DNA from 4 places in the Streptomyces sp. ISL-99 genome. Region 1 is predicted to be linked to each of the others. Evidence: riboswitches for the same ligand, from Rfam matches in the RefSeq annotation. Region 1 holds a riboswitch; each other region holds the start of a gene.

Region 1 (3,128 bases):
TGGTGGCGTACCAGCAGAGCGGCGCCCGCCTCCCGCTCCAGCTTCGCGAGCTGCTGGGACAGGGCGGGTGCGGTGTAGCCCAGGCGCGCGGCGACCCGCGTGATTGAACCGGCCTCGGCGACCGCCACCAGCGCCGCGAGCCGGGTCGGGTCGTACATCCGGCGGTCCCTCTTCTTTAAGCATTCCTTTAGGCAGACCCAGAAGATCGCAAGTACATGCTAAAGCCCTGGAGCGGCCAGGCTGGAGGGCATGGACGCACAGCTGGTCGCCTTCACGGGCGTCGCCGCGGGCATGGTCGCCATGCCCGGCGCGGATTTCACCGTCGTCGTACGCAACGCACTGGCATCCCGCCGGGACGGGGTGGCGTGCGCGGTAGGGGTCGCGGGCGGGCTCCTCGTCCACACGGCGCTGGCCGTGGCGGGACTCGCCGCCGTACTGGTCGCCGTGCCGGCGCTCTTCCGCGCGATCCAGCTGCTCGGCGGCGCCTACATCCTCTTCCTCGGCTACCGGGCCCTGTGGTCCGCGCTGCGCCCGGCGCCGCCGCGGAAGGAGGAACCGGAGCCGGAGGGGGGAACGGCCGGCGGCACCGGGCGCAGTCTGCGCCAGGGCTTCCTCACCAACGCGCTCAACCCCAAGGCGCCGGTGCTCTTCCTCAGTCTGCTTCCCCAGTTCGTGCCCGCGGACCAGCAGCCGCTGCCCAGGACCCTGTTGCTCGCCACGATCGTCGTCGTACTGGCGCTGCTGTGGTTCCCGGCCGTGGCCCTGCTGGTGGACGGGCTCGGCGCCTGGCTGCGGCGGCCGGGCGCGGCCCGCGCCGTGGAAGCGGTCAGCGGGATCGCGCTCGTCGTGCTGGGGGTGGCCCTGCTGGCAGGACCGGTGACGGCGGCCGCGTAACCGCCGGACCGCGGGCCACCCCGCACCCCGTCAGACGAGCCCGCGCTCCTCAGCGCTGCGCTCCACGCAGAACTCGTTGCCCTCGGGGTCGGCCATGACGACCCAGCCGAGACCGTCCTCGGTGCGACGGTCGCTGACGATCCGCGCACCGAGCGCGGCGAGCCGCTCCACCTCGGCATCCCGCGTGCCGCGCGGCGGCTGGATGTCGAGGTGGACGCGGTTCTTGACGGCCTTGCCCTCCGGCACCCGGATGAACAGGAGTCCGGGCACCTCGGGTTGTTCCGGATCGATCAGCACCTCGTCGTCGCCCGGCGCGTCCAGCAGCTTGTAGCCGGTCAGGTGGGACCAGAACTCGGCGACGGCGTACGGGTCGTGGGCATCGAAGGTGATGTGACGTACCGGATTCAGGAAGGTCATGGAGACGAACGTACCTTCCCGGATCGACAGTTTGTGCGGAGAATTCAGCGCACCCGGCCGTACCAGACGCTCTTGGACCAGATCTTCTCCAGCTTGACCACGGACCCCGACTTGGGGGAGTGCCAGATCTTGCCGCTCCCCGCGTAGATGCCCACGTGGTAGACGCTCCGCCCGGAGTGGAAGAAGACCAGGTCGCCGCGCTGGCGGCTGGAGGCGGAGATGTGCCGGGTCTTGTTGTACTGGGCCTGGGCGGTGCGCGGCAGGCTCTTGCCGACCTTCTTGTACGAATAGAGCGTCAGCCCTGAGCAGTCGAACCGGCTCGGGCCCGCTGCCCCGTACCTGTACGGGGCCCCCTTCTTCGACGCGGCGACGTTGAGCGCCTTCGTCGAGTGCGCTGCGGCGTGTGCTTCGGGGACGGCCCCCGGCGCCAGCATCGTGCCGCCGATCGCGGCGAGGGTGAGAGCCGAAGCGGCTCCGGCCCGGGACAGTACGGTCGGGACATTCCTGTGCGCGGTCATGCGCAACCCTTCGTCAGCCGCCTGTGAAGGATGACCTGTCGGGTTCGGACAGGCGAAGATGCCCGGCCGCGTGACGCGGCTTCACCCCGAGGGACGACCGTCTCCGGTCACCCCGTACTGCTTGGGTCCTCCACTCCTGCCGATGCACTCCTGTCGACCAGTCATCCGGGACGGCGGCAGGACTCAGCGTCCGCCCGGACCGCCCCGCCGCGGTGGCGGGGGCTTGTCGTCCCAGGGATCTTGACTCATGAACCACCGGATTTCCGAGCCGAAACGGCGTTTTGTGAGGCTGCTCACCGATGACCCGTTCGGGTGGACAGGGGAATTTGCGGCGCGGGGCGCGGGTGCCCGGCGATGGCCGTACCAGCGGCGGAATGCTCAATTCCGCCTGGCGCGTAGGCAGGTTGCGCAAGTTGGGCCGTACCGCTGTTCAGGTATTTCCTACGCCGTTTGGATGAGCTCTTCTCGTACGCCAATGGGGGGTAGGTGGCTGGCTGTGTGTCAACTCGCTGATACCGGCGGGAGGGTGACGCGGCCCGCCCGTCGCTCTCCGTCGAGCACGCGCAAGGCCCGCGCGAGCGTGGCGGCATGCACGCGCGTCTCGCCGCGTTCGTGCATCAGGGCGAGCGCGTCCCGCAGGGCGGCGGCCTTCCCGGCGAGGGCCTGTGCCGCCCGCAGGGCGCCGTAGGTGTCCGCGCCCCGTGCGGGGTTGATGCGTCCCATCAGGTCGAGGACTTCGAGGTAGCGGTCGACGAACTCGCACTCGGCGCGCGTCAGTGCGGGCAGCGGCGGCAGTTCGGGCGGCAGCATGCGCGGATTCACCTCGGCGAGGAAAACGTGAGGGAGGCCTTGCGGCTCTGTACGACGTGGTCCACCAGGCCGTACGCCGCCGCCGCTTCGGCCGTGAACACCTTGTCGCGCTCGATGTCCTCGTCGACGCGCGCCACGCTCTGGCCGGTGTGCCGCGCGAGGAGTCCGGTGAGCAGCTCACGCATGCGCGTCAACTCCCTTGCCTCGATCTCCAGGTCGGAGGGCTGGCCGTGCACGGGCCGGTCGATGGAGGGCTGGCTGAGCAGCACCCGGGCTCCCGGCAGCGCGAGGCGCTTGCCCGGCGTGCCGGCCGCGAGCAGCACGGCGGCGGAGGACGCGGCCTGGCCCAGGCAGATCGTCTCGACGTCGCAGGTGACGAACTGGATCGTGTCGTAGATCGCGGTCATGGCGGTGTGCGAGCCGCCGGCGGAGTTGATGTAGAGCGAGATGTCCCGGTCGGGGGCGGCGTGTTCGAGATGCATGAACTGC
Region 2 (3,128 bases), on a different contig from region 1:
TCGGGGGGTACGGCTTCTACCTCGTGTATGCCGTCTTCATGGTCCCCGCCTTCGCGCTGCTGACCTGGCTGGTGGTCTGGACGCGCCAGCGCGAGCTGCGCACGATAGCCGCCGAGCTGCCCGCCTATGCCACCGCCGGCTGGCTGCAGCCCGCCGAGCCGCTCGCGCTCTCCTCGATGCGGGCCCGCTCGCTGGCGCGGGGCGCGGCGGCCCGTACGTACGGAGGCGGCGCCGGAAGCCGCGCCTCGGGCCGGGCCGCCGCCCGTGCCGTCGCCGAGTACGAGGCCTTCGCCACGTCCCTCGCCTTCCTGCGCCACCGCGCCCACCGCGGCGCACTGGGCCCGGACTTCACGGCACGCGAGCAGGAGCTGCTGCACCATCTGTGGCAGCGCAGGGAGGTGGCCGGACCGGCCCTGGAGTACGCGGCGCGGGCCACGGGCCGCGTGCGGGTCCCACCGCCCTGGCCGCCACCGTGGCCGCCGTCGTGGCAACAGCCATGGCAACCGCCCGGGCAGCCGTACGGGTACGGACCACCCCCGTCCCAGCGCCCCCCGCCGCACCAGGACTACGCCGCGTACAACCCGTACCGGCAGCAATAGCCGCCCTGGCGGCGACGACGCACCCCGAACAGACCGGCAGCCCTGGGCGCGGGGGGCGGGCGCCAGGACTGCCGGGGACTGTGGGATAGCTGTGCGGACAGGCCGTCAGACGGAGAGGCCCTTGCCGCGCAGCCACGCGGCCGGGTCGACCCCGGCCCCGCCGGGCGTGTGCACCTCGAGGTGCAGGTGCGGCCCGGTGACGTTGCCGGTGGCGCCCACGCGGCCGATGACGTCGCCCGTACCGACTTCGCCGGACGTGACGGTCATCGAGGAGAGGTGGCAGTACCAGACCTCCGTACCGTCCGGGAGCTCCAGGACGATGCGGTAGCCGTACGAACCCGACCAGCCCGCGGACTTGATCGTTCCGCCGTGCACGGCCTTGACCGGCGTGCCCGTCGGGGCGGCGAAGTCGAGGCCGGTGTGCTGGCCGGAGGACCACATCGAGCCGGACTGGCCGTAGGTGGAGGTGAGCGTGTACGACGAGGTGGGCAGCGAGTAGCTGGCGGCCAGCTTGGCGAGCCGCTGCTCCTCCGCCTTGCGCTCGGCCTCTTCCTCCGCCTTGCGCTTCTTCTCCTCGGCCGCGCGCTTCTCCTCGGCCTCCTTGGCCTCGGCCGCGCTCTGCTGCTTCTTCGCCTCGGCCGCGGCCTTCTCGGCGGCCTCCTTCTCGGCGGCCACCTTCACCTCGGCGTCGGCGGCGGCCTGCTGCTGTTCGGCCTGCTGGAGGATGCGGGCGCGCAGGGCCTCGCCGGCGTCGGTGGTGCCCTGCTGGGCGTCGGCGGTGGTGACGCCCGCGGTGGTGAGCGGGGAGGCCGCCATGACCGCTTCGTTCGCCGTGCCCGCCTGCGCACCTGAGCCGGATTCCGCGTCGTCGGACATCAAAGAGCCGACACCGGGTAGTGACTTGGCGTCGGGAAGTGAGTCCGCTATCACGTCGGGAAGGGAGATCGAGATGGCCGGCTTGTCCTGCGCGGTGGCGATGCCTCCCGCGCCGACCGCGGCGATGACGCCTACGCCGAGAACGGTGGAGCTGCGGCCGAGACCGCCGCGCTGCTTGGCGACGCGGTGACGACCGCGTACGGGCCGGACGGAATCCTCAGTGGGATTCCATTCCCCCCAGGTCCCCTCCGCGCCGATGTGGTTCCCGGTGGTGGCGGGCGCCCCGTAAGGGGGCAGGGTGGCTTCGGGGGCAGGCCTGTTGGACGCCACGGAGGCGTGCTCCTTTCCTTCCTTCTCGCCTACCGGGTTAGCTGACGGGTTCGGAGCAGGAAGGTCTCCTACGGGCCTCTCCGTGGGTACGAAGCGGCCCGATTCACCCCAAGGAACGTGGTTCCCCGGTTCCCTTGCGGGATTCGGCGCGTGCGCACGGTGTCGTCTCTTGCGACGACTGGGACGACCGCGCTGCGTTATCGAACGTTAATAGACAGAGGCTCCGGTTTCCAAGCTGTTCCAGTTGATCGTTAAGGGTCTTGACCTGCACCAATCAGGACACAGGCGAACGCGGCCGGACAAATTGACCACCCCTCAGGAAACATCCACACCATGACGGTTCGTCAATTGTTATGCGCAGCGGTGTGTCGCGATTACCCAGCGTCGCAATGACCGTCGCACGAGCGGTCGCACGACTAACTTCTCCCCATGGTCGTCAACAACGCGCAGTCGGTGGCCGATCGCTACCGCGAGTTCTCCGAGCAGCAGGCAAGCGGCGTATCCCCCGCGTACGCCGAACTCACCGCCCGCATCAGCGAGGACCAGGACTTCTGCGCCCACATCGCCGCCCTCCCGCCCGGCAACAAGCAGCAGCCCAACCTCCTCCTCGCCGCAGTCCGCCACCTCGGCGGCCCCTACGAGCAGTGGGCTGCCTTCCGCGACTGGACCCTGGCCCACTGGGACGACGTACGCGAGGTCATGCTCGCCCGCTTCACCCAGACCAACGAGCCCGCCCGCTGCGCCACCCTGCTGCCACTCCTCGCCACGCTCCCCCAGCCCCTCGCCCTCATCGAGGTCGGCGCATCGGCGGGCCTGTGCCTCCACCCCGACCGCTACGCCTACCGCTACAACGACGGCGCCGTCCTGGGCAGCTCCCCCGTCACCTTCGACTGCCGTACGGAGGGCCCGGCGCCCCTGCCCACCGCGCTCCCGGACATCGCCTGGCGCGCCGGCATCGACCTCAACCCCCTCGACCCCACCGACGAGGAGGACGTCCGCTGGCTCCAGTCACTGATCTGGCCGGGCCAGGCGGAGCGCCCGCGCCGACTGCTCGCCGCCATCGAGGCCGTACGTACGGCGCCCAGCCCCCGCATCGTCCGCGGCGACCTGGTCGACGAACTCCCGGCGCTGGCGGCCGGGGCCCCGGCGGACGCCACCCTGGTCGTCTTCCACACCGCCGTACTGACGTACCTGCCGCTCGCCCGCCGCGAGGAGTTCGCCGCGCTCGTGCGCGAACTGCCCGGCCACTGGATCTCCAACGAGCACCACACCGTGCTGCCGTGGCTCGACGCCCCCGCCCCCGACGACGAGCACCTGCTCACC
Region 3 (3,128 bases), on a different contig from region 1:
ACTGGTCTAGACAACCGTTAGAACATGAAGGGCAACACCATGGTTGAGCGCCGTGTCACCGTCGGCTGGGCCGAAGGCCTGCACGCCCGGCCCGCCTCCATCTTCGTTCGCGCCGCGACCGCCTCGGGTGTCCCCGTGACGATCGCCAAGGCCGACGGCAAGCCGGTCAACGCCGCCTCCATGCTCGCGGTGCTCGGCCTGGGCGCGCAGGGTGGCGAAGAGATCGTGCTGGCTTCCGAGGCCGACGGCTCCGACGCCGCTCTCGACCGCCTGGCGAAGCTGGTCTCCGAGGGCCTGGACGAGCTTCCCGAGACCGTCTGACCCACTCGGACGGGCGAATTCTCACGAAGGAGCCGCGGCAACCCGAATTCGGGGCGCCACGGTTCCTTTTGTTTTACGTCACTTTATGCGGTGCTGTACGCCGCGAAATACGGGCAGCAGAAACAAGCCCCCGCGAATTCATCCTCTTTGTATACGGTGCGGCTGTTAATGGCGGCCACTCCCGGTGTTTACGGCACGTTGCGAAGTCCTCACGCGTTCTGGCCCGCGCTCCCGTTCGCGCTCCGGACCGGGGCGCCGCAACCGGTGCGCGGCCACCGCCCGTTCGACGTGCAGGGCCGTCAGCGCGCGGGCCCGTTCGGCGTCGCCGCGCGCCACGGCGTCGACGATCGCGCCGTGTTCGGCCCAGGCCTCGGCGGGCCGGGCGGCCTGCTCGACGGCGTACATCCAGGCGATCTTGTGCCTGAGCTGGGTGAGCAGGGCCGTGAGGCCGGGGCTGCCCGACGCCTGGGCGAGCGTCTCGTGGAACCAGCTGCCCAGCGACCGCAGGTCCTCCCCCTCGTTCCGGCGGGCCCGCTCCTGGCCGAGTCTGACCAGGCCGCGCAGCACCTTGAGGTGGGCCTCGGTGCGCCGTTGGGCGGCGCGGGCGGCGCCGAGCGGTTCGAGCAGCGTCCGTACCTCCAGCAGGTCGGCGGCCTCCCGCTCGGTGGGTTCGGCCACGCAGGCGCCCGCGTGCCGGCGGGTGGTGACGAACCCCTCGGACTCCAGCGTGCGCAGGGCCTCGCGCACCGGGACGCGGGAGACGCCGTAACGTCGCGCCAGCAGCTCTTCGGTGAGCCTGCTGCCCCGCGCGAACACACCGGAAACGATGTCGTCACGGATTGCCGTGCATACCGATTGCGCGGGAATGCGCATGACCGAACCTCCGCCTTAATCCCCGCGAAACGCGGTCGATCGACGCCTGTTCGGTGACTCTATTGCAGCATTCCTCGATTTCCGACGGGGTGCCGGAATTCATGGGCGGCTTTTGGACATACTGAAGGCCCCGGCGCGGAAGCCGGGGCCTTCAGTACGACTGAGCGTGCCTGGACCGTCAGACGTTCACGCCGTGCGCGCGCAGGTATGCGACCGGGTCCATGTCGGAGCCGTACTCGGGGGACGTGCGGGCCTCGAAGTGCAGGTGCGGGCCGGTCGAGTTGCCGGTCGAGCCCGACAGGCCTATCTGCTGACCGGAGGCGACGCTCTGGCCGACGGAGACGCCGAGGGACGACAGGTGGCCGTACTGCGTGTACGTGCCGTCGTTCATCCTGATGACGATGTTGTTGCCGTACGCCCCGCCCCAGCCGGCCTCGACGACGGTGCCCGCGCCGACGGCGACGACGGAACTGCCGGACGCGGCGCGGAAGTCGACGCCGGAGTGGCTGCCGGAGGACCAGAGGTTGCCGCCGGTCTTGTAGCCGGTGGTCACCACGGAGCCGGCGACCGGGAGGGTGTAGCCATTGAGGCGCTTGCGCTCCGCCTCGCGGGCGGCGCGCTCCTTGGCCGCGCGCTCCTCGCGCTCCTTCTTGGCCCGCGCCTCGGCCTTGGCCTTGGCTTCCGCCTTGCGCTTGGCTTCGGCCTTCCGCTCGGCCTCGGCCTTGCGTGCCGCCTCCGCCTTGACGGCGGCGCGCTTCTGCTGGTCGGCCTGGGCGGCGATCTGGTCGGCGAGGGAGTCGCCGATGACGATGGCCTGGGTCAGGCCGGTGTCCTGGACGGCGTGCGCCGCGTCGGCGCTGATGTCGCTGTCGGCGGCGAGGGCCGGAGAGGTCAGGCCTCCGATGACGCCGGTGGTCGCGAGGGCGGCGACGCCGGCCATGTTCGCGCTCCTGCGCGTCAGGCGGCTCGGACGACGGTGCTTCCCGGTGGCACGGGTGAACGCCATGAAGTGGCTGATCCTTTCCTTCCTTCTCGCCTACCGGGTTAGCTGACGGGTTCGGAGCAGGAAGGTCTCCTACGGACGCCTCCGTACGTACGCACAGAGGACACCCGATTCACCCCAGGGACTGATTGGGTCCCCGGCTCCCCAGGCTCGCGCCTGACGGGGACTCGGCGATGGCTGCCCGGTGCCGCGGATGCGGCTCACTGCTGACGGACAGCCGGACAGACGCTAAACGGGACATCTTTTAATCACCAAACAGACACGGCGTTTTGTAACGCACCCCACAGGCCAGACAGGCAACCTCCACAACAAAACGGACATACAAGAAGGACCCCGGCAGTCTTTCGACTCCCGGGGCCCCTCTATCGCCCGCTTTGGGGCGAGTTGCGCAATCGGCTCTGGCGGGTCAGCCGCTGACCACCGTCACGTCGCCGATGCCGAGCGCCCTGACGGGCTCCTCGATCTGCGACGCGTCTCCGACGAGGACCGTGACCAAGTGGTCCTCGGGGAAGGCGCTGACGACCGCCGCGGTGGCCTCCACGGTGCCCGTCTCGGCGAGCCGGGCGTACAGCTGGGCCTGGAAGTCGTCCGGCAGGTGCTGCTCGACCTGGTCGGCGAGCGTGCCGGCGACGGCCGCCGCCGTCTCGTACTTGAGCGGCGCGACACCGACCAGGTTCTGTACGGCGACGTCCCGCTCGGCGTCCGTGAGGCCCTCCGCGGCGAGGGTGCGCAGCACCTTCCACAGGTCTTCGAGCGCCGGTCCCGTGGACTCCGTGTCCACCGAGCCGCTGATCGCCAGCATGGAGGCGCCCGACCCGTCGGGAGCGGAGCGCAGCACCTGGCCGAAGGCGCGCACGCCGTACGTGTAGCCCTTCTCCTCGCGCAGGACGCGGTCCAGGCGGGAGGTGAGCGTGCCGCCCAGGCAGTACGT
Region 4 (3,128 bases), on a different contig from region 1:
CCCGTCAGGCTCCAGCGTTCGTCGTCGCGGCAGGAGTAACCGGATCGGCCATCGCCATCCCGCTGCTCGGCGCGACCGGCGCGAACGCCGCCGAAGCCACGACCTGGGACCGCGTCGCCGATTGCGAGAGCGGCGGCACGTGGAGCGCCGACCTCGGCAACGGTTACTACGGCGGACTTCAGTTCTCCCCGGAGGTCTGGCAGAAGTTCGGCGGTACGGCGTACGCGCCGCGCGCCGACCTGGCCAGCCGCTCCCAGCAGATCCAGGTGGCCGAAAAGGTACTTGCGGAGGAAGGGCCGCAGGCGTGGCCGAGCTGCGCGCTCATCTCCGGCCTGACGGAGGGTGACGCGGAGGGCGACGACGCCGCGTCGGGCGACGGTGGCGCGACCGCCGAGCCGGCGCCGGGCCAGACGCCGGCCGAGACGCCCGGGAGCTCCGAGACCCCGCAGTCGGCCGAGACGCCCGCCGGGGCCGACGGTGGAAGCGCGGAGACCGGTGCGGCCGACGGGACGGCGAAGTCCGCCGATCCGACGGCTCCCCCTGAGTCCGGGACGCCGTCCGAGGGCGCCAAGACCCCTGGCGCGCCTGCCGGTGAGACCGCTGCACCCGCCACCGGGGAGGGCGCCCCCAAGGGCAAGCACCGCGGCGAAGAGGCTCGGGAAGGCGCCGGCGCCGTATCCGGTGAAACGGGCATCGACCGTGAATCGGGCCGCCATGCCTCCCGAGGTGACGGACCGACACGTGAGGCAGCCAAGGCCGAGGACGCCGAGGGTGCCGAGGGCGCTGAAGGTGTCGACGGCGGCGCGTACACCGTCCGTACCGGCGACAGCCTCTCGGCCATCGCCGACGCCCACGGCGTACGCGGCGGCTGGACGGCGCTCTATGCCGCCAACGAGGAGACCGTCGGGTCCGACCCGGACCTCATCCTCCCTGGCCAGAGCCTCGATCTGGGGTGATTTCGGAGGGTAGTTCGGGCCGCTATGTCCTGGTTGAAGTAAGTGAGACAAGGGTCTCTTTGCCTCAACTGGCCTGCGTGGCCCGGACGATCCCGCCGAGCCGCCTCTGACCTGCGCAGATGCGGACCGCGCAAGGGTCGGGAAGGGCGATATCTCCCTGATGAGCCTTTTTGAACATCAAGGGTTCATGTGTTTACGGTCGAACCGCTCGCCACCGCGGGCCCCGTCGACCGTCACGCCGAATCCTGCCGGCGGCCGGGGGGAACTGACGCGTAAAGCGCCGTAGGCAGGAGCGGGGGACCCAGGTAGGCGCCGGGCCCGGACGTCGAAAGACGGACGGAACCGGCTTGGGGTTAAGCCGCGCGACGCAGGTCGCGCGCCGGGCACTCACTTGGCCCGAACCCGACAGCTCACCTCGTAGGCGTCGGTGAGGAGATGTCGCATGCTGTTTTCCAGCAACGCCAAGCACCGCCGCCCGTCCAAGGCCACTCGGCTCGCCGCGCTCGCCGGTGTCGCCGGCGCCGCTGTCGCCCTCCCGCTGATGGGCGCGACCTCGGCCTCCGCCGCCTCCGTCGAGACCTGGGACGCTGTCGCCCAGTGCGAGTCCGGCGGCAACTGGTCCATCAACACGGGCAACGGTTACTACGGCGGCCTGCAGTTCTCCGCCTCCAGCTGGGCCGCGGCCGGCGGCACGCAGTACGCCCCGACCGCCGACAAGGCATCCAAGGCACAGCAGATCGCCACCGCCGAGAAGCTGCTCGACATGCAGGGCCCGGGCGCCTGGGCCTGCGCCGGCGCCGGCGGTCTGACCAACGACGGTGTCGACCCGGGTGTCGACACCTCGTCCGGTTCCTCCACGCAGCAGGCCGCCCCGCGCGCCGCCGAGCAGCCCGCCTCGCGCAGCGAGGTCCGTGCCGAGCCCAAGGCCGAGACCAAGGCCGAGGCCGCGAAGCCCGCCGCCCCTGCCCCCGCCCCCGCCAAGATCGAGAAGGGCGACGGCGAATACAAGGTCAAGGCCGGCGACACCCTCGGCAAGATCGCCGAGGCGAAGAAGGTCAAGGGCGGCTGGGAGAAGCTCTTTGAGCTGAACAAGGACATCGTCAGCGACGCCGATGTCATCCACCCGGGTCAGCAGCTGCACCTCAGCTGATCCGGCCCGCGGCGCCCCGGCCGGATTCCGGCCGGCGCCGCGGCACCCCCCAGCACCCCGGTCCGGCGCGCTTCCCCCGTGCGCGCCGGGCCGGGGTTTCCGCGTTCGGCTACTGCCCAGTAGTCCCAGTACGTGGCAGCTTCCCCCCAAGAGTTACGTCCGCTATTGCGGGTATTCGGACCTCTTCTTGTCCCAGGGGGCGGGCGAACGGCCGACCGATGCCCCCGAGCCGGTTAGGCTCTTGTCGCAAGGCCAAAGTGACCCTGCACCCCTAGCGTCACATCCCAGAAGGAGATGCTCGTGCCGTCCATCGACGTCGTCGTAGCCCGGGAAATCCTGGACTCCCGAGGCAACCCCACGGTCGAGGTCGAGGTCGGCCTCGACGACGGCAGCACCGGTCGTGCTGCTGTTCCGTCCGGTGCCTCCACCGGAGCGTTCGAGGCCATCGAGCTTCGCGACGGTGACCCGAACCGCTACCAGGGCAAGGGTGTCGAGAAGGCCGTCCTCGCCGTCATCGAGCAGATCGGCCCGGAGCTCGTCGGTTACGACGCCACCGAGCAGCGCCTGATCGACCAGGCCATGTTCGACCTGGACGCCACCGAGAACAAGGCCTCCCTCGGCGCCAACGCCATCCTCGGCGTCTCCCTCGCCGTCGCGCACGCCGCCTCCGAGGCGTCGGACCTGCCGCTCTTCCGTTACCTCGGCGGCCCGAACGCGCACCTGCTGCCCGTTCCGATGATGAACATCCTCAACGGTGGGTCGCACGCCGACTCCAACGTCGACATCCAGGAGTTCATGATCGCGCCGATCGGCGCCGAGTCGTTCTCCGAGGCCCTGCGCTGGGGCACGGAGGTCTACCACACCCTCAAGGCCGTGCTGAAGTCCAAGGGCCTGTCCACCGGCCTCGGCGACGAGGGCGGCTTCGCCCCGAACCTGGACTCCAACCGCGCCGCGCTCGACCTCATCCTTGAGGCCATCAAGCAGGCCGGTTACGTCCCCGGTGAGCAGATCGCGCTCGCGCT

The links. A riboswitch is a leader RNA that binds a small molecule or an ion and turns the genes downstream of it on or off. The one in region 1 is predicted to bind cyclic di-AMP.
Region 2: it holds a riboswitch for cyclic di-AMP, as region 1 does, so the genes downstream of both, J7E91_RS30395 (M23 family metallopeptidase) here and J7E91_RS30860 (C40 family peptidase) in region 1, are expected to answer to the same signal.
Region 3: it holds a riboswitch for cyclic di-AMP, as region 1 does, so the genes downstream of both, J7E91_RS30515 (M23 family metallopeptidase) here and J7E91_RS30860 (C40 family peptidase) in region 1, are expected to answer to the same signal.
Region 4: it holds a riboswitch for cyclic di-AMP, as region 1 does, so the genes downstream of both, J7E91_RS10595 (transglycosylase family protein) here and J7E91_RS30860 (C40 family peptidase) in region 1, are expected to answer to the same signal.

The regions. Positions count from the first base shown of each region.
Region 1 covers NZ_JAGGPC010000065.1:3,771-6,898, reverse strand. The annotation lists gene J7E91_RS30875 (LysR family transcriptional regulator) at 1-158, opposite strand, end outside; gene J7E91_RS30870 (LysE family translocator) at 250-894, shown strand; gene J7E91_RS30865 (VOC family protein) at 925-1,311, opposite strand; gene J7E91_RS30860 (C40 family peptidase) at 1,356-1,829, opposite strand; cyclic di-AMP (ydaO/yuaA leader) riboswitch at 1,833-2,015, opposite strand; gene J7E91_RS30855 (hypothetical protein) at 2,331-2,639, opposite strand; gene J7E91_RS30850 (ATP-dependent Clp protease proteolytic subunit) at 2,648-3,128, opposite strand, start outside.
Region 2 covers NZ_JAGGPC010000062.1:5,229-8,356, reverse strand. The annotation lists gene J7E91_RS30400 (PrsW family intramembrane metalloprotease) at 1-599, shown strand, start outside; gene J7E91_RS30395 (M23 family metallopeptidase) at 705-1,805, opposite strand; cyclic di-AMP (ydaO/yuaA leader) riboswitch at 1,817-1,964, opposite strand; gene J7E91_RS30390 (DUF2332 domain-containing protein) at 2,235-3,128, shown strand, end outside.
Region 3 covers NZ_JAGGPC010000063.1:14,362-17,489, reverse strand. The annotation lists gene J7E91_RS30525 (HPr family phosphocarrier protein) at 40-321, shown strand; gene J7E91_RS30520 (GntR family transcriptional regulator) at 487-1,194, opposite strand; gene J7E91_RS30515 (M23 family metallopeptidase) at 1,373-2,200, opposite strand; cyclic di-AMP (ydaO/yuaA leader) riboswitch at 2,213-2,380, opposite strand; gene J7E91_RS30510 (pitrilysin family protein) at 2,604-3,128, opposite strand, start outside.
Region 4 covers NZ_JAGGPC010000017.1:29,727-32,854, reverse strand. The annotation lists gene J7E91_RS10600 (transglycosylase family protein) at 1-956, shown strand, start outside; cyclic di-AMP (ydaO/yuaA leader) riboswitch at 1,225-1,395, shown strand; gene J7E91_RS10595 (transglycosylase family protein) at 1,399-2,106, shown strand; gene eno (phosphopyruvate hydratase) at 2,401-3,128, shown strand, end outside.